DNA from 3 places in the Lactobacillus sp. PV034 genome. Region 2 is predicted to be linked to each of the others. Evidence: predicted binding sites of a transcription regulator. Region 2 holds the regulator's gene; each other region holds the start of a gene.
What was found. Region 2 encodes LexA, which represses DNA repair genes until DNA is damaged. Its sites were predicted from a motif close to CNAACANNTGTTNG; they were not measured.

Region 1: the regulator LexA is predicted to act here: its motif matches at 5,377-5,390, upstream of recA (recombinase RecA).
Region 3: the regulator LexA is predicted to act here: its motif matches at 2,238-2,251, upstream of xerS (tyrosine recombinase XerS).

What each region holds. Positions count from the first base shown of each region.
Region 1 covers NZ_CP041982.1:743,482-750,810, forward strand. Annotated here, with positions in the region: gene FP432_RS03780 (DEAD/DEAH box helicase) at 1-473, opposite strand, end outside; gene FP432_RS03785 (YigZ family protein) at 556-1,218, shown strand; gene FP432_RS03790 (glycosyltransferase family 4 protein) at 1,248-2,363, opposite strand; gene rny (ribonuclease Y) at 2,485-4,116, opposite strand; gene recA (recombinase RecA) at 4,240-5,310, opposite strand; gene pgsA (CDP-diacylglycerol--glycerol-3-phosphate 3-phosphatidyltransferase) at 5,474-6,049, opposite strand; gene FP432_RS03810 (helix-turn-helix domain-containing protein) at 6,049-7,167, opposite strand; gene ymfI (elongation factor P 5-aminopentanone reductase) at 7,223-7,329, opposite strand, start outside.
Region 2 covers NZ_CP041982.1:267,094-274,422, reverse strand. Annotated here, with positions in the region: gene FP432_RS01485 (ABC transporter ATP-binding protein) at 1-1,354, opposite strand, end outside; gene FP432_RS01480 (YneF family protein) at 1,439-1,660, opposite strand; gene FP432_RS01475 (DUF896 domain-containing protein) at 1,730-1,978, opposite strand; gene lexA (transcriptional repressor LexA) at 2,112-2,735, shown strand; gene FP432_RS01465 (phosphotransferase) at 2,796-3,644, opposite strand; gene FP432_RS01460 (class III bacteriocin) at 3,699-4,670, opposite strand; gene rplS (50S ribosomal protein L19) at 4,746-5,096, opposite strand; gene trmD (tRNA (guanosine(37)-N1)-methyltransferase TrmD) at 5,215-5,937, opposite strand; gene rimM (ribosome maturation factor RimM) at 5,927-6,454, opposite strand; gene rpsP (30S ribosomal protein S16) at 6,522-6,794, opposite strand; gene ffh (signal recognition particle protein) at 6,878-7,329, opposite strand, start outside.
Region 3 covers NZ_CP041982.1:432,649-439,977, forward strand. Annotated here, with positions in the region: gene FP432_RS02200 (replication-associated recombination protein A) at 1-947, opposite strand, end outside; gene xerS (tyrosine recombinase XerS) at 1,131-2,213, opposite strand; gene glsA (glutaminase A) at 3,071-4,000, opposite strand; gene FP432_RS02215 (8-oxo-dGTP diphosphatase) at 4,046-4,486, opposite strand; gene FP432_RS02220 (C39 family peptidase) at 4,646-5,359, shown strand; gene FP432_RS02225 (LrgB family protein) at 5,673-6,413, opposite strand; gene FP432_RS02230 (CidA/LrgA family protein) at 6,413-6,862, opposite strand; gene pepT (peptidase T) at 6,960-7,329, opposite strand, start outside.

The DNA.
Region 1 (7,329 bases), 480 kb from region 2:
TTTCCAATTGATACTGTTTTAAAAGCTTCGCAAAGTCGTGGATAGAGCTCGTTTACCACATCAATTCTTGGTGTTGCTAATCCCACCCTTAATCCCTGAATTAATGCAGCGTTAATTACTTTAAATAGCATTTCAGTTTTTCCTGCTCCAGTTACGGCATGAACTAAATGGTCACGCTTATTTCTTAATGATAACTGCAATTTTTCCGATACTTTCTCCTGTTGATCAGTTAACTTTCCATGCCACGTTAAATAAGAATTTTTACTAAGCGGATAAACTCTCTTATTAATCTCTTTAAAACGAATTAGGTTATCAGTACTATCAATCCGTCCTAAACCAATGCATTGACGACAATAAACGCATTTATCAGGTAAAATTCCTGATGCAACTTGGTGGCACCGCTGGCAAACACCATTCTGGATTGCCTTAACTTTAGTAGTTTGTTGCGGTATTGTATCATTATAGTTATCCATCACCCATTGTCGTCCATATAATTTTTCATAGTCTTTCAACTTTTTCACCTCATCCCTTATTACGCTAAAAGGAGGCTTTATTTTGTCCACTAAAAATTCTTATCTTACTATTAAGGAAAATGGTAGCAACGAAATAATAATCAAGAAAAGCAAATTTATTTGTTCTATGGCAAGAACCAGTACCATTGACGAAGCTCAAGCTTTCATAAAGAAAATAAGTAAAAAGTATCATGATGCCACTCATAATACTTATGCCTACACAATTGGAATAAACGATGACCAGGTTAAAGCAAGTGATAATGGTGAACCTGCAGGCACGGCAGGCGTACCTGAACTAAAGGCCTTGCAGCTGATGAAGTTAAAAAACGTAACTGCTGTAGTTACGCGATACTTTGGAGGAACAAAATTAGGATCTGGAGGATTAATTCGTGCTTATTCAAATTCAATAATAAAAGCTGCAGAAACAATTGGAGTAGTACGATGTAGTTTGCAGCAAGAAATTAATTTTACCATTAGTTATTCACAAGTAGATTCTGTTAATAATTTACTTAAGCAAAAAAATATTGCTATTATTAACCAGAACTATACAACTGCCGTCACTTATACAATTATGCTTGATCTTGAAGAAGTTGATCCATTTAAAGCAGAATTAATAGATTTTCTTTCAGGAAATGTTACCTTTACTTTGGGAGAAAAACGTTTTAATGAAACGTTACTCAAAACTAATAATCTTCATGAACAATAAAAGACCTGAGCAAATGCTCAGGTCTTTTATTACTTCTTTTTATTATGATCTTTCACTTCAGGATCAGCTCGCATCATTTTATTAATATTTCTTTGTAAAAAATGCAGCAATGGTTTAAATTTTTCACCTAATAATCCAATCGTTTCCACAAAGAGCTCTAGGGCAAATAATAACCCCAAAATTAAAGGCCATATTCCCCAACTTGGAGCACTAATAAAAATTAATGAAACAAACGAAAATATTAATGAAATACCATAAATGGCTAAAACTGTCTGTCGATGCGACAATCCCATTTTCATTAATTGGTGGTGCAAATGATGCTTATCAGCTGCAGAAATTGGTTTTTTATTCAATTTTCTTCGTATCATTGCATAAACAGTATCAGTAATTGGCACTCCTAAAATAATTATTGGAACAAGCATTGAAATAAACGTAACATTTTTCAATCCTTTAACTGAGAGAATTGAAATCATAAAACCGATATAAAGTGCCCCTGTATCCCCTAAAAATATTTTCGCAGGATGAAAATTATACGGTAAAAAACCAACTAAGCAGCATGCCAACATAACACACATCAAAGGAACATAATGTTGCCAAGTATGTAAAAAGAAATATCCTACAATTCCCATAGTTATGAGTGAGATCATTGAAACACCCGTAGCCAGGCCATCTAACCCATCAATTAAATTAACAGCGTTAGTCAGTGCTAAAATCCAAAATACTGTTATTGGCAAACTCCACCAGCCAAGTTGGATCCTTCCGAACCACGGTAAAGAAATTTCATTCATTTTTATTCCTGCTAAAAAATAAATTACTAAAGCTGCTAAAAGAATACCAAACATCTTTTGTTTAGGTTTTAATTCATTAATATCATCGATAAGTCCAGTCAAAATAATAATACTGGCAGCAAGCAATATCGAAAAAAGTTCATGAGTTGGAAATTTATCACGCAAAAGAATAAAAGTTCCAATATTAAAAGCAATAAAAATACCCAATCCCCCAATTGTAGGCATTGGACGTTTATTAACACGACGAACATTTGGATTGTCCACAGCACCTAAGACAAATGCTAATTTTCGTATAAATGGTGTAATTGCTGCTGAGATAATTACAAGTAAAAATAATTTAACAATTGTTTGAAACATAATTTGCTACTTTCTTAAACATCTTTTTTTATTATACAAAGAGCGTTCAACAAACACAATAAAGTCTAGATAATTACTTCACAAAAAAAGTACTAAGCTATTTTACTTAGTACTTTTTAGGTTATTTGGCTATCGCTACAGCCCGTTTTTCACGAATCACAGTAACTTTAATGTTACCTGGATATTCCATATTAGCTTCAATTTGTTTCTTTATTTCTCTTGCCAAAATAATAGTTCGAGCATCAGATATTTTATCTGGCTCAACCATTACTCGAATTTCACGTCCCGCTTGAATTGCGTATGCCTGGCTTACACCTTGATGGCCTTTAGCAATGGTTTCAAGTTCTTCTAAACGTTTAACATAGTTTTCAAGAGATTCACTTCTTGCTCCTGGACGAGCAGAAGAAATTGTATCAGCTGCTACAACCAATTCTGCAATAAATGATAATTTCGGCACATCATCATGATGGGCTGCAATTGCATTTATAACAACATCAGATTCATGATATTTACGGGCTAGCTCTACACCAATCTCAACATGAGAGCCTTCGATTTCGTGATCGATCGACTTTCCAATATCGTGTAATAATCCCGCGCGTACGGCTATTTTTTCATCTAATCCAAGTTCAGCTGCCATTACACCAGTTAATTTACCAACTTCAATTGAGTGGGCAAGAACATTTTGTCCATATGAAGTTCTGTATTTCAAACGGCCTAAAAGTTTTACAAGTTCAGGATGCATCTTATGAATACCAAGTTCCATTAAGGCACTTTCTCCTGCTTCATAAATGTCATCATTTACTTCTTTTCTTGCTTTATCAACCATCTCTTCAATTCGAGCTGGATGAATCCGTCCATCTTTAATTAGACGTTCCAATGCTCTTTTTGCAACTTCACGTCTAATTGGATCAAAACCACTTAACACAACAACATCTGGTGTATCATCAATGATAAGATCAACCCCTGTTAAGGCCTCAAATGAGCGAATATTGCGACCCTCTCGCCCAATTATTCGTCCCTTCATATCATCATTTGGTAAATTTACAACAGCAACAGTTTTTTCTGATACGGTATCAGCTGCACTACTTTGAATAGCATCGATAATTACTTTCTGAGCAAAACGATCAGCCTTTGCTTTAACCTCTTCATTACTTTCTTTAATTAATTCTGCTCTTTCTGTAATTAATTGATCAGATAAGTTATCAAGGATAATTTTTTTTGCTTCAGCCTGACTTAGCTTTCCTACCTCATATAACTTTTCTTGTCGTTGTGCTATTAAGTCTTCGGCTTGCTGTTCCCTTTCAGAAACCTTTACTTGCAATTGCTTAACTTGTTGTTCTTTTTGTGTGAGTTTAGCATCTTTTTGATCTAATAAATTGTCTTTACGATCAATTGCATCTTCACGTTGCAATAAGCGGTTTTCTTGCTTAGAAATTTCTTGTCTTCGCTCATTCAATTCGGTATCGATTCGTTCTCGATATTTATGAATTTGTTCTTGAGCTTCCAAAATTTTTTCTTTTTTAGTGTCTTCTGCATTTTTTTTCAATGATGACGCCATTTGTTCTTGGCGCGTCACTTCTTTTTGTGCAGCTTCTACTTTAGCTTGAGCAGCTGCAATTATATGATCTGCATCTTTTTGTGCATTTTTTACAGCTTTTTCCCATTTATTCTTACGAATAGAATAGCCAATAAAACCACCGATCAGAATTGAAACAATAGCGACAGCACAGGATGTTAAAATTATATTTATCATATTTACTATCGCCTTTTTTAATTAGAATTATTCACACAATAATAATAATAAGAGTCAAAGCAAATAAAGTCAATTAAACAAAAATAGATCCTAGATTAAATTCCAAGATCTAAATTAATTTGACTATTCTGTTTTATCTTTTTCGGCTTTACTCGCCTTATCCTTTTCATCAGCAGCTTTACTATCTTGATCAACCGAATCTTCATCCATACCATAAGCTGCTCTGACCTTTTTCATTACTTCATCATATACATCTGGATGATCTGCAAGATACTGCTTAGCATTTTCTCTACCTTGACCAATACGATCATCTCCATACGAATACCATGATCCAGCTTTATTAATAATATCCTTATCAGCCGCCATATCAATTAGCTCACCAGTTTGTGATACTCCATGTCCATACATAATATCAACTTCTGCGACTTTAAATGGAGGTGCAACTTTATTTTTTACAACTTTTAGTTTAACGCGGTTACCAATTACATCCGTTCCTTGTTTAATTTGCTCTGCTCTTCTAACTTCAAGACGAATAGTAGAGTAAAATTTCAAAGCCCGTCCACCTGGAGTGGTTTCTGGATTTCCAAACATTACACCAACTTTTTCACGTATTTGGTTAATAAATAGTGCAATAGTTTTTGTTTTAGAGATTGTACCAGATAATTTTCTTAAAGCTTGACTCATTAGACGAGCCTGTAATCCGACATGAGAATCCCCCATATCTCCTTCAATTTCTGCTCGAGGAACCAATGCAGCAACTGAATCCACAACTACAATATCAATTGCACCACTTGATATCAAAGTATCAGCAATTTCTAATCCTTCTTCTCCTGTGTTAGGTTGTGAAAGAATTAAAGAATCAATATCAACTCCTAGTGCTTCTGCATAAGCTGGATCCATCGCATTTTCTGCATCAATATATGCTGCAGTTCCTCCACGTTTTTGTACTTCAGCAACTGCATGTAAAGCCACAGTAGTCTTACCAGAACTTTCAGGCCCATAAATTTCAACAATTCTGCCGCGAGGATAACCTCCTACCCCGAGTGCAGCATCAAGCGCTAAAGAGCCACTTGGTACAGTAGAAATTTGCGTATCAGCTTTTGCACCCATTCGCATAACTGCGCCCTTACCAAAATTCTTTTCAATTTTTTTAAGTGCAGCATCTAAAGCCGCTTGTTTTTCATCTTTAGCCAATTTAGTCCTCCTTAATTTACTTCTCTAATTATACTTGGTTTTCATGATAAAAATCAAGATAAAAAGCGAACAAATGTTTCGTGTTTATTTTCTCTAACTTTTATTACGCTAAATTTTCTTATTCCAACCAAAAAAGAAGTCGAAAATTCGACTTCTTTTTAAATTACATTGAACCCTTAAAAATATCCCAAGAACTATGGAAATAATCCCATCCTGAATAAATAGTAAAAATTAGTGCAATGTATAGTAAAATTGTTCCAATATAGAAAAAGTTTCCAACGAGTAAAAAAATAATTGCTAGCATTTGACAGGTAGTCTTAATTTTTCCTGGCATTTTAGCTGCTATAACTTCACCATTATTTTCCACTACTATCTCGCGTAAACCACTAACTGCTAATTCCCGACAAACTATAATAGCAATTACCCAGGCTGGAGCTTGCCAACTTGAATTAGAATACAAATATACTAAAAATACAAATGCTGTCATAGTAAGCATTTTGTCTGCAATAGGATCAGCAAATTTACCGAAATTTGTAACCAAATTTCTTGCACGTGCTATATGGCCATCTAGCCAATCTGTAAATGAGGCTAAGGCAAAGACAACAGCAGCAATTACCCAACTCCAAGTTAAGTGCCATTGCCCAACATCTATTCCTGCATGACCACCAAAAATAATAATTAGCATAAAAACAGGAATTAATATAATTCTAAATACAGTTAATTTATTTGGTAAATTCATTATTGGTTCGTTTTGCCTCCAGCATTAGTTTGCGTTTGTCCACTACTTTGATTACTTTGACTTGCTTGTTCTGTAGTTGAGCTTGATGGTTGTGTTTGTTGTGATTGAACTGGCTGTCTTGTTTGTGATTCTCTAGTTGATGCACTATTTTGATTACTACTACTTTGAGTAGTTTGACTATTTTGGCTCACATTAGAATTACTAGTAGTATTATTAGAACTACTATATTGATTATAGCTACTATTAGTTTGAGTATTTGCAGAATTTTGACTAGTATCAGCAGTTCTAAAAATAAAGTTAATTGTCATCGAAGCAGCTGGATTAGTCTCATCCTGAGCTTTAACTCTCTTACCATCTAAAGTCAATTTGGTAGATTGAGTATTACTAAAGAGAACCGATACATTTTGTACATCTTTAGCTAAGCGAATAGTATGGGAATCATTACTACGAAGAGTACCTTGCCAAACTACACTACCATTAACCATAACTTGTGCATATGTTGATGTAGCGCCAGTAGCAAGTTTTAGATCACGATTACGTGCTTTACTCCAGTCTCGTACTCGATAAGTATTATTACCTAAACTTTCAAGTCTAATCTTTGAAGTTGAGGTACTCTTTTTAGGTGTCTTCTTCGACTTCTTGGGTGACTCTGAAGATGAAGAAACCGTGACATTATTTGCTTGATTTGCAGATTGTTGATTTGCAGTACCAGTGAAGAAATGGCTATAAAGCAAATAAACTACAAAAATCACTAAGAAAATTCCAATAATTGCAGCTGCTTTTGGAAGATAAGCACGCCATAAGCCCTTTTTATTATTGGTTGTACGGCGTACTTCTTCACGCTTATTATCAATAGAATTTTCTACATATTCTTCTGGTTTTGATTCAGGTACATCGGCGTGTAAATCATTTAATAATTCATTTCCGTTTAAACCGACTACTTGAGCATATTGTTTAATAAATGCACGTGCATAAAAATCACCAGGAAGTTGATCAAAATCATTATTTTCTAAGGCTTCAAGATAACGATATTGAATCTTAGTAATTTTTTCAATATCTTTAAGCGACATTCCCTTTTCTTCTCTTGCTTTACGAAGTTTATCACCAATATCAGACATAATAACCTCTCAATTCTCGTAATTTACTTAGAGTATAACAAATTTTGCGCTTTGATTAAACAAGCCAGCCACCATCAATGTAAATCGTTTGACCAGTAAGATAATCTGCCTGAGGAGAAAGCAAATTTTTTACCCAAAACGAAATATCTCTAGGTACTGCTA
Region 2 (7,329 bases):
TTGCTGCATTTTCAATTTTATTCTGTTCAATATTTGGTTCAGAAAAAGCGATATTATCTTTTATCGACGTTGAAAACAAAAAATTCTTTTGCGGTACATAAGCAATTTCGTTAAGAAATACTTTAAGGGGAATGTTCTTGATATTATGACCACCTAAAGATATTTCTCCTTGATAGTCATCAAATTCACGTAACAATAATTGAATAATTGTCGTTTTACCTGAGCCAACCTTACCTACCAAACCAAGAGTTTGACCTGGTTTTAACTTGAATTTTATATTTTGCAAAACAGGGATATCTTTTTCATCTGGATAGGCAAAAGATTGTACATCGTAAACTAAATCACCTTTAATTGCATCTTGATCAAGGCTTTTGTCAGCATCTTTATCAGTTATTAATGGTTTTTCCTTTAATAGGAGCTCTACTCGATCATAAGAAGCAGCTCCTCTTTCCAAAATATTAAATAGATAACCAATCGCAAACATCGGCCAAATCATGTTACCAATGTAAGCTATAAAAGACACTAGCTGTCCTACAGAAAGAGTTTGATGAGAAACTAATAGTCCACCATAAATGATTGTAATTACATAAGTGGCTCCAATTACTCCAGTAGCCAATGGATCAAATAAAGCATCCCACTTAAAAACTTTTTTATTGATTTCAATTGTTTCATCAACCATCTTATTAAAGGCAGCCGTATCTTCTTTTCCTTGCCCAAAAGTTTTTAGAACTTTTATTCCAGATACTGATTCCTGAGTCTTGTTATTAAGACGTGAAAAAGCTGCCTGCGATTTATCAAAGGCACCATGCAGGCGGTCCCCTAATTTCCAAGAACCAATTGCTAAAATAGGTAATGGCAACAAGGCGATAATCGTTAACCGCCAATCAACTACTACCATCATTGCAATTATGGTAGAACCACCAGTTACTAAAGAATCGACCAAGGTTAATACTCCATCACCGGCAACATTTTGAATAGCCGTGATGTCATTTGTTGCATGTGCCATCAAGTCTCCGGTTCGATGACGTTGAAAGAAAGTGCGATCCATATTCATAAAATGCTCAAATAATTGCGAGCGCAGCTTTCTTTCTAAAACAGCAGCGCCACCCCAAATTTGTTTGCGCCAAAAATATCTTAAAAAATATAAAGAAAAGGCAGCCGCGACAATTGCTAAAATTAACCACAGATAATAAGCCACACTAATATGTCCTTTATCTAATTGATCGGCCATTTTACCTAAAATTAATGGTGGAATCAAATTAGCTACAGAAGTTAAAGCTAAAAATATAATTCCAATAATATATCTTTTTTTCTCTGACTTAAAAAACCAATTTAGTTTACCAAATATACTCAATAAATCACCCCAATAAAAATATATACAAAAAAACGAGGGGAAAATTCCCTCGTTTTCTAAATTAGTGAATTGATTAAATTAAATTTACTTGCGTTGTTGATGTTTCATCATATTCATAACTTGATTTACTTTTTTAGCAGATGGCTTTTGCCCCATTTGAGACATCATAGCAACAATCATATCTTCACTAATTGGAGGGTTGTCTTGAAAATATTTCTTCATATATGCTCTTGCACCATAAAAGCCTGCAATAAGACCAATAAGAAGAGCGATAATGATTAATAAAATTGCTAACCCAATATTCATAATGATAAAACCTCCAATTTTCTAACAAGTAAATTTTACTAAAAAAGATATATTTTTTAAAGGTTTATTTTAATCTTTTCTTAAACCTTTTCTTCTTTGTGCTTCTTTGGCCTTTTCAGAAGTTACTTCTTTACCATCTTTATCGATAACAACAGTATCTTCAAGTTGTTGTCTAAATCCTGCACGGAAGTTTTCGAGGAAGGCACTGCGCAATTTCTTTCTTTCTTCAAGTTCTTCAGGCGTTAATTCTCTTTCCTTACTAGTATGGTAGAGTTCATTAATACGCTTTATTACTTTTTCTTCTTCTTTTTTGTCCATAAAAAACACCTCTCTTACTTCATTAAGTTTACTCTTTCTAAATTTATAAAAAAAGTTATAAAGACCTAGAACATTTGTTTGTTATCTCTTTTATTTTTTGTTAGAATTATTGTATCAATAAAAGGAGTTTAATATGACTGAAGCACGCGAATCAAAGCAACTTGAAATTTTAAAATATATTTATGAAACAGTCGAAGACCGTGGTTTTCCTCCCACCGTAAGAGAAATTTGTTCTGCTGTTAACTTATCTTCTACTTCTACTGTTCATGGTCATTTGTCACGTCTTGAAAATAAGGGCTATATCATTAAAGATGCTACCAAACCTCGTGCCATTGAAGTAACACAAGAAGGACTTAGTGCTTTAGGAATTAAACCTAAAAATATTCCAATTATCGGTGTTGTAACTGCTGGACAACCGATTTTAGCCGTCGAAGACGTTGAAGACTATTTCCCTATTCCACCTGACTTAACTAATGATGCTGGGGATCTTTTCATGTTAAGAGTTCATGGAACTTCAATGATTAATGTGGGGATTCTTGATGGCGATAATGTAATTGTAAGAAAACAAACTTCTGCTCATAACGGTGAAATTGTCGTAGCAATGACTGATGAAGATGAAGCTACTGTTAAACGATTCTATAAAGAAGATGATCATTACCGGCTTCAACCAGAAAATGATACGATGGCACCTATCATCTTAAATACTGTTCATATCTTAGGGAAAGTTGTGGGCTTGTATCGTAATAATATCGACTAATAAAAACGCTTGATGGTAATCAAGCGTTTTTTATTTTGACATACACTTTACGAAATTTATTTATCTAAAATAATCTTCTATTTCGTTAATCATTTGTATTCCAATCTTTTTAAAAGGTTTATCTTTGATTTTCTGAGTATATTTCATAATACCAATGGCAGTTATAAAAACGAGAAAATACTGAGTAGAGGTATTTATTTTCCAATGATAAATGCTCTTTGAATTATATCCATTAAGAAAAGAGTCAATTAATGAAGAATCTAATTTAAAATCTTGATAAAAAAGTTTTATAAAATCTTGATAATTAATCCCTACTCTGGCTCTCTCATAGTCTATTAAGATTAAACAATTATTTATAGTTTTATAATTTCGTACTCCTACATCCCCATGTAACACAACATTTACATTCTCTTTTAAGTCATTTTCAATTAAAGGCTGTAAATTATTAAATTTTCTTGATAAATTAAATAATCTTTCTTTTTCGAGGGAATCTCTCAATTCTTTTATATTTTCAGGTATTTTATTAAAATAATTACTTTCTATTTTTATTCCATCAAACCTTTTAACTGTATTATGAAATTTAGCCAAAACAACCCCCATTTCATAAGCTCGCTCAGTATTTATCCTCTCTTCTAAATCTCGTGGATGTAAATCTTTCATAACTAGAACATACTTCATTCCGTTACAATCAATTTTAAAAGTATCCAATATTCTTTTACTTAATTGGCAAGTAATCCGTTCTTCTGTCATAAATTTCTTAAATGAATTAAATACTTTGATAAATATACTATTATTAAATTTTTTGCTAAATCCGAAATAGGTCGAATTTAATGATTCATGATTTGTCGGAATTAATTGTCCGTTCACCTTATTATTTAAAATTTTTCTAAATTCTTCACTCTTTTCCATTTTGTCCCTCAATACCCAACTCTTTATATACTTAACTACTTCTAAAAAATCAATTTATAACATCTTAATTTCAAAAATTTTATTATGAAGCGTAGTTCCGCTATATCTTTTATGGTATGCCACAGTTAATAACACATGATCTCGATCTATTACTTGAATTCCTTCAAATTCAGTCACAAATCCTCTCATATTTAAAATTTTCTCTTTATCTAAATTTACTACTTCCCAGTTATCTGCCATTTCATTAGCCCAAGGGATCTTCACTATTTCTCTTGGTAGTCTTTGTTGCGCAAAGCCTAACCAATTTTGAGTAGGACTTGGTTGACTAGAAATATAAATGCTTTTATCATTATCAATTCCGTATCCCTGAATTGACTTAAAATATTCGCTATTAAAGTTAGAAATTGTAAAAGAATCAATACATTTTAATTTTTCAATATTAATATCAACTGGCTTATATTCAACTTTATCCAATGCTCGGTTAATATCTTTAAGATGATAAAGCGAAAAGTGGCCTGTATGGTCCTTATCAATGCTAGCAAGCAAAAAATACTGATAATTTGGAGAAATAGCTGCTTCTACTCTAACTAAATTTTTACCGGGATATTTTATACCTGCTCGATTTAGATATGATAATCGTGGTAATTGCGTATTTTCATTATAAGTAATACTTCCAGCTTCATTAAGGGCAACTCGTGCAATTTGGGTACTCCAAAAAATATGTCCAGTTTTTTTGGGCTTTACACCTACAAAATAGTAATTCTCACGTCCAGAGTAAATCAAAGTTTGAGTATGGCCTGCTGCGGTATTTTCTTCGTTACCTTTTAAGTATAGCACTGCCTCTTCTCCCTCAAAATTTACTTCTTTTCCAAAAGCTGGATGACGATATACAACCGTATCTCTTTGCTGATGTAATAATTGTAAAGTATAAATTTGCTCCGGGCTCATAAAACTAGCCTGCACAACAACGTGGGGTAAATTATTTAAATCATATTTTAACTTTACTTGAGCATTTTTAGGAATCATATTAATTCTTTTCTTAATCTATAAAATTTACGATAAAAAAATAAAGCTTTCTTGTACAAGAAAGCTTTATTTTTATTATTTACGACGCTTTTCAGGAATTCTAGCTGCCTTACCATGACGATCACGTAAGTAGTAAAGCTTAGCACGACGTACACGACCTTGACGTACAACTTCAACCTTAGCAACACGTGGGTCGTTTACTGGGAAAGTACGTTCAACACCGATACCAGATGACATCTTACGAACAGTGTAAGTAGCGCTGATGCCAGCACCCTTTCTCTTAATTACAACACCTTCGAAAATCTGGATACGTTCGTGACTACCTTCAACAACACGTACGTGAACACGAACAGTATCACCTGCACGGAAGTCTGGTAAATCAGTACGAATTTGATCTTTTGTCAATTCTTGAATTAATGGATCCATTATATTTCTCTCCTTCTACGGCATTCATAAACAACCACTGCCAGCGGAATACCCATAACTCTAGTGACTCATTTAGTCACATAAAGTAGTCTATCAAATGATACTTTACTTGTAAATGCTATTGTCCTAATTCTGCCTTAATTTCTCTGAGCATTTTAACTTCTTCTTTTGTTAGTTCACGATTTTCAAGCATATCTGGGCGATTTAGATATGTAGTTTTTAATGCCTCACGATGACGCCATTCAGCAATCTTTTGGTGATTACCAGAAGTCAAAACTTCGGGTACCTTTAAGCCTTCAAAATCAGCAGGACGAGTATATTGAGGATATTCTAATAAACCATGAGAAAAACTTTCCTCAACAGGAGAAGCAGCATTTCCAAGAATTCCCGGCAAAAGCCGTACTGTCGCATCTATCATACTCATTGTTGGTAATTCTCCACCTGTTAAGACATAATCACCAATAGAAACTGTTTCATCAGCTAGATCATAGACACGCTGATCAAATCCTTCATAGTGACCACAAATAAAAGTAAGATTCTCTTCCTTAGACCATTCCTGAGCCATTTTTTCATCAAAAGTCTTCCCCTGTGGTGCAGTAATGATAACTTTTCCTTTATTTTCGATGGAATCTAGTGCTTTCTTAATTGGCATAATTTGTAATACCATGCCTGCTCCCCCACCATAAGGAGTGTCATCGACATGATGATGAACATCAGTTGTAAAGTCTCTAAAATTAACTAAATTTAAATCCCATTTGCCATCCTCAAGGCCTCGGCCAAGCATTGATACTTGAAGTGGTGTAAACATATCTGGAAATAAAGTCAAAACATTAATCTTCATCGCGCAATCCCTCAAGTAAACTTACTTCTATGCGTTTATTATCCAAATCTACTTTTTTAACAACTGAAGCGATATTTGGAATCCAAAATGACTTACCATTTTCTGGTTTTATCTCCCAAATATCATTTGCTCCTGGAGTTTCAATATCATTTAAAATTCCCAATTTTTCGCCTGTCTCAGCATCAAAAACTGGTAAATCTAAAATATCTTTAAAATAGTAAGAACCATCTTCTAATTCTTGACGATCACTTTCTTTAACAAAGATTTTTTTACCTACTATCTTTTCAGCTTCATCAATATTATCAATACCTTCAAAAATGACTAAAACAAATTGTTTGTGCATTCTAGCTCTTTGGACCACAACTTCTTGCTTTGAGCTATCTACACTTTCTCCAATATATAAACTAGTTCCAGGAGTAAAACGTTCTTCAATAAAATCAGTGATTGGATTAACTTTTACTTCACCTTTTAAGCCATGAGTAGTTAAAATTTTACCTACTTCAAAATAATTATCCATTTAAAACCTCAATTTATAAAAAGAAAAGAGCTTAGGACTTACTCCCAAGCTCTTTTAAGTTCAGTAATTACTTACCGTATTTTGCATCGTGGTATCTCTTCATAATACCAGCATCTGAAAGTAAGCTTCTTACAGTATCTGAAGGTTGTGCACCCTTTTCAAGCCAATCAAAGATTTTACCTTCTTCAAGCTTAACTTCATCAGGGTTAGTAAGTGGGTTGTAGTAACCTACTTCTTCGATGAAACGACCATCACGTGGCATACGTGAGTCAGCAACAACGATACGGTAGAAAGGTTTTCTCTTTGAGCCCATGCGGCGCATACGAATTTTAACAGACATTTAATTTCCTCCTAAATTATTTGACTTTAATAATATAGCACATCCCTGCATAAGTGTAAAGTATTTTTCCTTAACACTTATTTTTAGGAGTGAAATCTTTTAATTTTCTTCATGCGCTTCTTCTTACTTTTCTTAAATCTTTTACTCATTGAGCGCATAGCCATCTTGCCCATCGGCGAATTCATGCCTGGAATATTTTCAAGGCCCTTCATATTACCTGAGGTCATCTTTTGCATCATTTCTTTGGCTTGTTTAAATTGCTTAATCATACGGTTAACTTCTGCTACCGCTATACCTGATCCTGCTGCAATTCTGCGACGACGTGAAGGATTCAAAATATCTGGATCTTCTCTTTCTGCAGGCGTCATTGAGTAAACGATCGCTTTAGTATGATCAATTTGCTTTTCTGGCATTTGAATATTCTTAAGTGCAGGATTATTAGCCATCCCTGGAATCATTTTAATTAATTGATCAATTGGTCCCATCTTTTGAACTTGTTCTAATTGATCAATAAAATCATTAAAGTTAAAAGTAT
Region 3 (7,329 bases), 170 kb from region 2:
CGAAGTAACCCAATTTCTAACGCAGTATTAGCTAAAGTGATTATCTGCACACTGCGTGCAGGATCAGCTAATCCTAAATCTAACGCACTCATATCTTTTAAACTACGTACTACTGATTCTAAGTCACCAGCTTCTAGCAAAACGGCTAAATAATAAAGAGCTGCATCAGCATCAGAGCCCTCAATCGAATCGCGCCAGGCAGATAAGTAATCATAATGCTGTGTAGCATCTTTATCATAAGCTAGATGTTGCTGGCGACTAAAACTTTTTACTTGTTCCACTGTCAATTTGTCATGATACATGGCAAAAAGCGTCTCAAGAACGTTCAAAGAGGTCCGCAAGTCTCCATTTCCTGTATTAGCAATCATATGGGCAATTTCTCTAGGAATCTCATAGTTAAACACTTGATAAGCTGCACGGATAATCATTTTTTCGACATCATCGATTTTTAAAGCTTCAAATTCAAATATCTGACATCTTGATCTAACGGCTGGTACTAAAGAAAGAATTGGATTTTCTGTCGTTGCCCCAACTAATAAAATATGCCCATTTTCTAAATAAGGTAATAGGTAATCTTGAATAGGCTTAGTTAGACGATGAATTTCGTCTAATAGCAAAACAAAAGATTCATTTGGATGACGATTGATAATTTTAGTTAATTGCGATTTATTTTCAATACTGGCATTAAATTGTTCCAAAGGATAATGCAATTCATTTGCTATTACGTGAGCTAAAGTTGTTTTACCAGTACCAGGAGGGCCCCATAAAATTAAAGAAGTAGGAATATGCTCATCAATAATTTGACGTAAAGGTTTTCCCGAGGCAAGTAAATGTTCTTGCCCTACCATTTCTGAAAGATTATTCGGTCTCATTTGAGCTGCTAAGGGTTCTTTAAAATGCTTATTTGAGGATTCTTCTTCTGGAAAAAGTGAAATATCTTCTGTCATTATAATTTTCTTTCTTAATTCTTACTTACTTTTAGTATACATCAAACTTGAGTTGACTAAGAAGTAGAGTAAGTTAAAATAGCAACTAATATGAGGTGAGCTTATGGTATTAAAAATGAAAGATATTGCTAAATTAGCCCATGTATCGACTTCTGCGGTTTCATTAGCCTTAATAGAACTGACCTATTTTTTTGTTTGATTATCTTTTTTAGTAATATTATTTAATGCCTCCCGCTGTTTAGTCTGATCAATATGAGTATATAGACCAGTAGCTGAAGTTCCTTTTTGACCTAATTGTTGTGCAACTAATACTTGATCCTTAGTTACAGCATAAAGTTCACTAGCTACAGTATGACGTAATTTATGAGGAGTAAGCGGATGACCAAAAGCAGTTGAATATTTGCTAACCATTTTTTCAATGGCATTACTAGTTATTCGACGCGTTTTACCATGCCAAGTAGTTAAGAAAAAAGTACTTTCTCGACTTAAAGGAGAATAAAAAACAGTTCTTTTTTCTGCGTAAGCTTTGATGTAGTCTAGAGTCCATTCAGCAATGGGGACACTGTCATGTTGACCACCTTTACGAGTAACTTCTAAATTAGCATTTTTTAAATTAATATCATCAACATCAACTCCAGCACATTCAGATACCCGAATTCCTGTGCCAAAAATTAAAGCAATTATGGCTAAATCTCTAGTTTTATTTTTTAAAAAGGAAGTACGTGCGCGTGGACTACATTGCTTTTCATATTGAGTATTTAAAAAGTCAAAGAAATCATATTTTAATTGGCCAGTATACATATGAGATTCAAGCATATGAGCACGATAATTAAGTGTTTGGGTATCATTTAAAGACTTTACTTTTAGCATTACATTGCGATAAAAGTATGGTTCACCATCTTGATGTTCAGAAGTAACAGTTAGGAATAGGAACTTGAAAAGTGAGCGCAGTGCATTTAACGAGCGATTAATAGTAGTAGGAGAATTTAAATTTCCCTGTTGGTTTTTAGTATGACTTAAATGATCTACGTAGAGCATAATTTGAGTACGTTGTAAGTGTTCGAGGGTAGTGTACTCAATCTCAGCATTTGTTTTTGCTGCTGAGATATTTTCTTGACGCAACCAATCGAAAAAACGACGAATTTCAGTTAAGTACTGATATGAAGTAGCAAGTGAATGATGAGTAATTAAATTATATTCTTGAACAAATGGTGGCATTTGCTTTAATTCAACTTTAATTAATTCAAGGTATTTACTAGTTTCCAAAATAAAGCTCCTAATAAGCATAATAAAACATATGTTTGCTAGCATTAATTATAGCAAAAAATAAAAAAGATAATCTCGAATAAAATCAAAATGGATAACTTAGGTAAAAACCTATTTTCTTAATTTAAAATCTAATGATTAAAAACATATGATCAAATGTAGGCGATGATTCTATATAACTGTTCATTAAAATATTAGTTTTAATGAACAACATCTATAAATGCTTTGATAGATCAGTATTTATAATATATTTTTTATGATACTTATTCTTAAACCTTTTATTTATAACTTTAAATATTGTTTTATTATTACTAAATTTATTGATCTATAGCTTGATTTATAGCCTTATAGCAACAAATCTTGATCAAATTATCTACATATTCTAATCATTTATCACTTAATGGTAAATTTATTCGTTCTAGCTGTCTCAAGTAATTATTATATTTAAAGTTTAAAAATTTATGCATATATGGCAATTTAAATGCATTTAAATTAGGTTTAAGTGATTAATTATCAAATATGCCAAATAATTAGTCATAATATATGACATATATTAAAGAAATTAGTATTCAACAAATAACAAATAAATAAGCTAAATAAGATATAAGATATATAGTCACTAAAATATAAGAAGCCAAATTTTTATGTAGTTAATTTAAAATAATATTTAATTTAACTAATAAGTTGACCGCATGAAAAAAGAGTTGCTGAAACAAAAACAGTTAGTAATAAATAAAAGATAAACTTAATTAGAGACTATAAATTTATACTGAATATGTCTCTCTCGATTTTATTCATTTTACTTTACATAATATATATTATACGAAGTTATACTAAAAGAGAAAGACTTCTCTTTTTTATTTAAAGATATTCAAATCTAGCTTATCAACTATGCTTTGAAGTAAAGCGAGTCCTGCAACACTATTTCCTTCATCATTCAATGCAGGGCTAAAGATGCCAATCCCAAATTTATGTGGAGCAGCAGAAACTAAGCCGCCACCAACGCCGCTTTTAGTAGGAACACCAATTAAGCGTGAATAGGTTCCAGATTGATTATATAACCCAGCAGTCATCATTAATGATTTGGTTACAGTAGCACTTTCACTAGAAATAAGACGTTGATTATCCCAAGGCTTAATGCCATCATTTGCTAATACAGCACCCAAATTGGCTAAGCTTTTAGTAGTAACCATAATTGAACATTGTTTAAAGTAAGTATCTAAACTTGGCTCAACTTTGGCAATCATCATGTTTTTTGCCTTTAAATAATAAGCTAGTGAACGATTCAAATCACCAGTTTCTTTTTCTGAAAGATAAATCTGAGTATCTAAATATAAATCTGGATCATTACAAATTTCTTTTGTAAAAGCTAAAATTTCTGCAAAAGGATGCGGATTAATCTCTTTATCTTGAACTATTAATGATGTTGTCATGATTGCACCGACATTAACAAATGGATTCAAGGGCTTTTTTGCATGGGTTATTTCCATATTAAGAGCAGAATTAAAAGCAAAGCCTGTCTGCCTTGAACCAACGTAAGTAAATACTTCTTGAATCCCTAACTTTTTGATTGCCCAAAGTAAAGCAATTACTTTTGAGATACTTTCAATTGCAAATCTCGTTTTACTATCACCAGCCTGAATTATTTGCTGATTTTTTAAATCATAAAAAGCAATGCCTAATTGATTGGGGTCAACACTAGCCAAAGCTGGAATATAGCTAGCTACTTTACCTTCTTTTTGTTTAGGTAAGATTTCTTCAATTAAAGCGTTTAGATCTAAATTCATGACTATCACTCCTTTCTTGTAATAACTTATTGCTATGAGTGAGCTCTAAAAAAGTTCATCTCGTTTATCATCTAACATATGTTCACTAATATTTTCATCAAAATAAACTGGTAAGTCATGATCAAAGTTATATGCTAATTTTGATTGTAATAACTCAGCTTTAGTCATCCAGCTAAGTTTTCCTTCATCACTAGCATGCAAATGCCCATTAAATGCGGTTGCAATATAGAAAAATACTAAATACCGATGATGTTCTTTATCATAAAATTGCTTTACTCCTGAAAGCTTTGGTTCTTTAATAGTAAGTCCAGTTTCTTCTTTTACCTCCCGAATTACTGAATCATGAAATGATTCATGATCCTCAACATGTCCTCCCGGAAAGGTAAGACCAGGCCAGACGGGATCATTTCGATCTAAAACCAAAATTTTATCTTGTTTTTTTATCATACACATATTAGTTAAAGTAACCGGTTCAGTTCTACTCATTACGCTCTTCCCTCTTTTAAGACTTTGATGTTTACAGTTAATTATACCTTTAATTTAGTCATTAAGTTTTACTGATAAAACTTAAGTATCTAATTATTTTACCCGCTCATCTGTTATAATAATTATTAATATAACAAGTAAGATGGGAATACAAAAAGAATGCATAAAAAAAGAAATCATAAACGTCACATCTTGATCATTTTACTTACCTTCATTCTTATTGGTGTAGCAGGAGTTTTCATTACCATTAATCGAGAGCAAATAATTGATGAATGGGATTGGCTCACAATTAAGTCCGAACAAAAGATGGATGTTCCAATTGAAAACCAGTTGCCGGAATACCCTAATGGTTGTGAAGTGACTGCACTATCTATGCTTTTAAACTATTATCACGTAGATGTAACCAAACGGACTTTAGCAAGAAATATCAAACATGTACCATCTTTTGAAGGCGGAAAATACATGGGGAATCCTCATAAAGGATTCGTCGGTTACATGACAATTGCAAATGCTGGCTGGTGTGTTTATAATGAACCACTTTATGATGTTGCCCATAAATATACTAATCGAATTCGGAATTATACCGGCCACTCTTTCATTCAGGTAATGAAATTAGTTAGTGATGGCCATCCTATCATGATAATTTCAACACTCAAATTCAAACGGGTTAATGACATGCAAACATGGGACACTCATCAAGGTAAAGTAAAAGTAACCCCCTCTTCTCATGCTTGTGTAATTACAGGGTACAATAAAAAGAAACTAATTGTTTATGTAAATAATCCGTATGGGAAAAAGAATCAAGCTGTTAGTTGGAAAGATTTAGAAGCGAGCTTTAATCAACAAGGAAAACAAGCTCTATACATGAAATAAAGCACCAAAAAGTAGATTTTCTACTTTAGGTGCTTTTTTATTTGTTCTTTAGTAATTTATACACTTTGGATGATTGGCATAACAATAAAAAACATTAATAGTCGCTTTTATTCCAATCTCAATGCTTAATAGTTTATTGAGCAATAAAAAAGCATTACCTTTTGTCCTGATTGGTAATGCTTTTTTGAATCTATTGAATTTTAGATCTTTTAACTTGTCGCAAAGATAGTATAGCATGTTTTAAATTAACTGTACAATAATTAATAGCTAAAAAGTTACTAAGACATAAATTTTAGAAAGAATTATTATCCTTTTACATAAAAAGTTTCATATAAAGCGGAATCAAAATATCCATTGATAATGAAGTAACCAAAACAGCTACTCCCGCCATCGCTCCTTGAACTTCACCTAAAGAAAGAGCTTCAACTGAGCCGATAGTATGACCAGATGAACCAAGTGCTAATCCAGTAGCAATTGGAGAAATCTTATCTAAACGTAGGGCCTTAATTAAATAAGTTGAGCCAGCATAAATAATAACAGAGTTAATAATACATGCCATAGCAGTAACCGCACCAATTCCGCCAACACCTTCAGAAATTGGCATTGCTACTGCAGTAGCTGCAGCTTGTGGCATTAAGGAAGCTGTTGAAACTTCAGAAATTCCTAATAAGGCACAGAGATGTTGAATTAAGAAGATGGCAATAAATCCACCTAAAAAACAAATGATTAAAATATCAAACCAATATTTCTTAACTAAATAATTGACCCGATAAATTGGAATAGCAAAGGCAACCGTTGCGGGCTTAATAAACCAAGTAATAATATCTCCACCAGGTAAATAAAATTTATGGTAGACATAAGATGGATTTCTACCAATTCCCTTAGACCAAAGATAGATAATCGCAATACCTAATAATATTCCGAAAAATAAGGGGTTAAATAAAAAGAAGCCATGACTAGCCTTTGTAAGTCCAATTCCGATTAAGTAAACCATTAAAGAAATTAATACCCCCGTAATTGGCAGGGAAAGATTATTAACGATTGTGGTTTCCATTACTTGTTACACTCTCCTTCCTTATTACTTGGTGTACGACGACGAATCCGATGATGTATCTTCATTACCAAAGCACCCACATAAGCAATTGACGCAAGGATTATTAAAGTAGAAACAATTGCAATAATAAATACTTTAATTCCTTCTTTTTTAATTAAATCCATGTGATCAATCAATTGAATTCCAGAAGGAATAAATAAGAAAGGCAGGATCGACAGCATCGCATCCCCAGCCTTTTCTACCATCGGGAGCTTGATAACATGGGTTGCCAGTAAAATATAGAGAATAATCATCCCCATCAAAGGTGCGGGCACCACAAATGACTTAGGGAACAAATCAGAAATAATTTGTGCGAAAAACAAAATTACTCCAAAAATTCCCCATTGAACTAACATACTTGGTGCATTTGACTCTTTCTTTTCTTTTTCTACTTTTTTGTCATTATTCATTTAGTATTCTTCATCTCCAAGTTAGTAGCTATTTGTTACTTACTTATAGTAATTGCTACTTATTTTCGCATATATTTTAATCAATGTCAGCAAAATTTTATTTTCTTCTTAAAGGCGTATTATCTCTCTTTTTATCTAAGTCAACATGTAGATTAGCAATCGTTAATAAGGTTTTTGCTAACAAAGCCATATTTTCTACGGTTACATATTCATACCTGCCATGAAAATTAGCTCCACCATTAAATAGATTAGGAGTAGGAATGCCCTTTTCCGTAATAAAGTCGCCATCTGTTCCTCCTCTAAAAGGAACATAATTAATTGGCAACCCTAATTTTTCATAAGCATGTTTAGCAAGATTGACAACATATGGATGTTTCTTAATTTCATCACCGGGTGAATGATATTGATCATGCATTTCTAAACTAACGCGATCTTCACCATATTTATTATTCAAAGTATTAACAAGA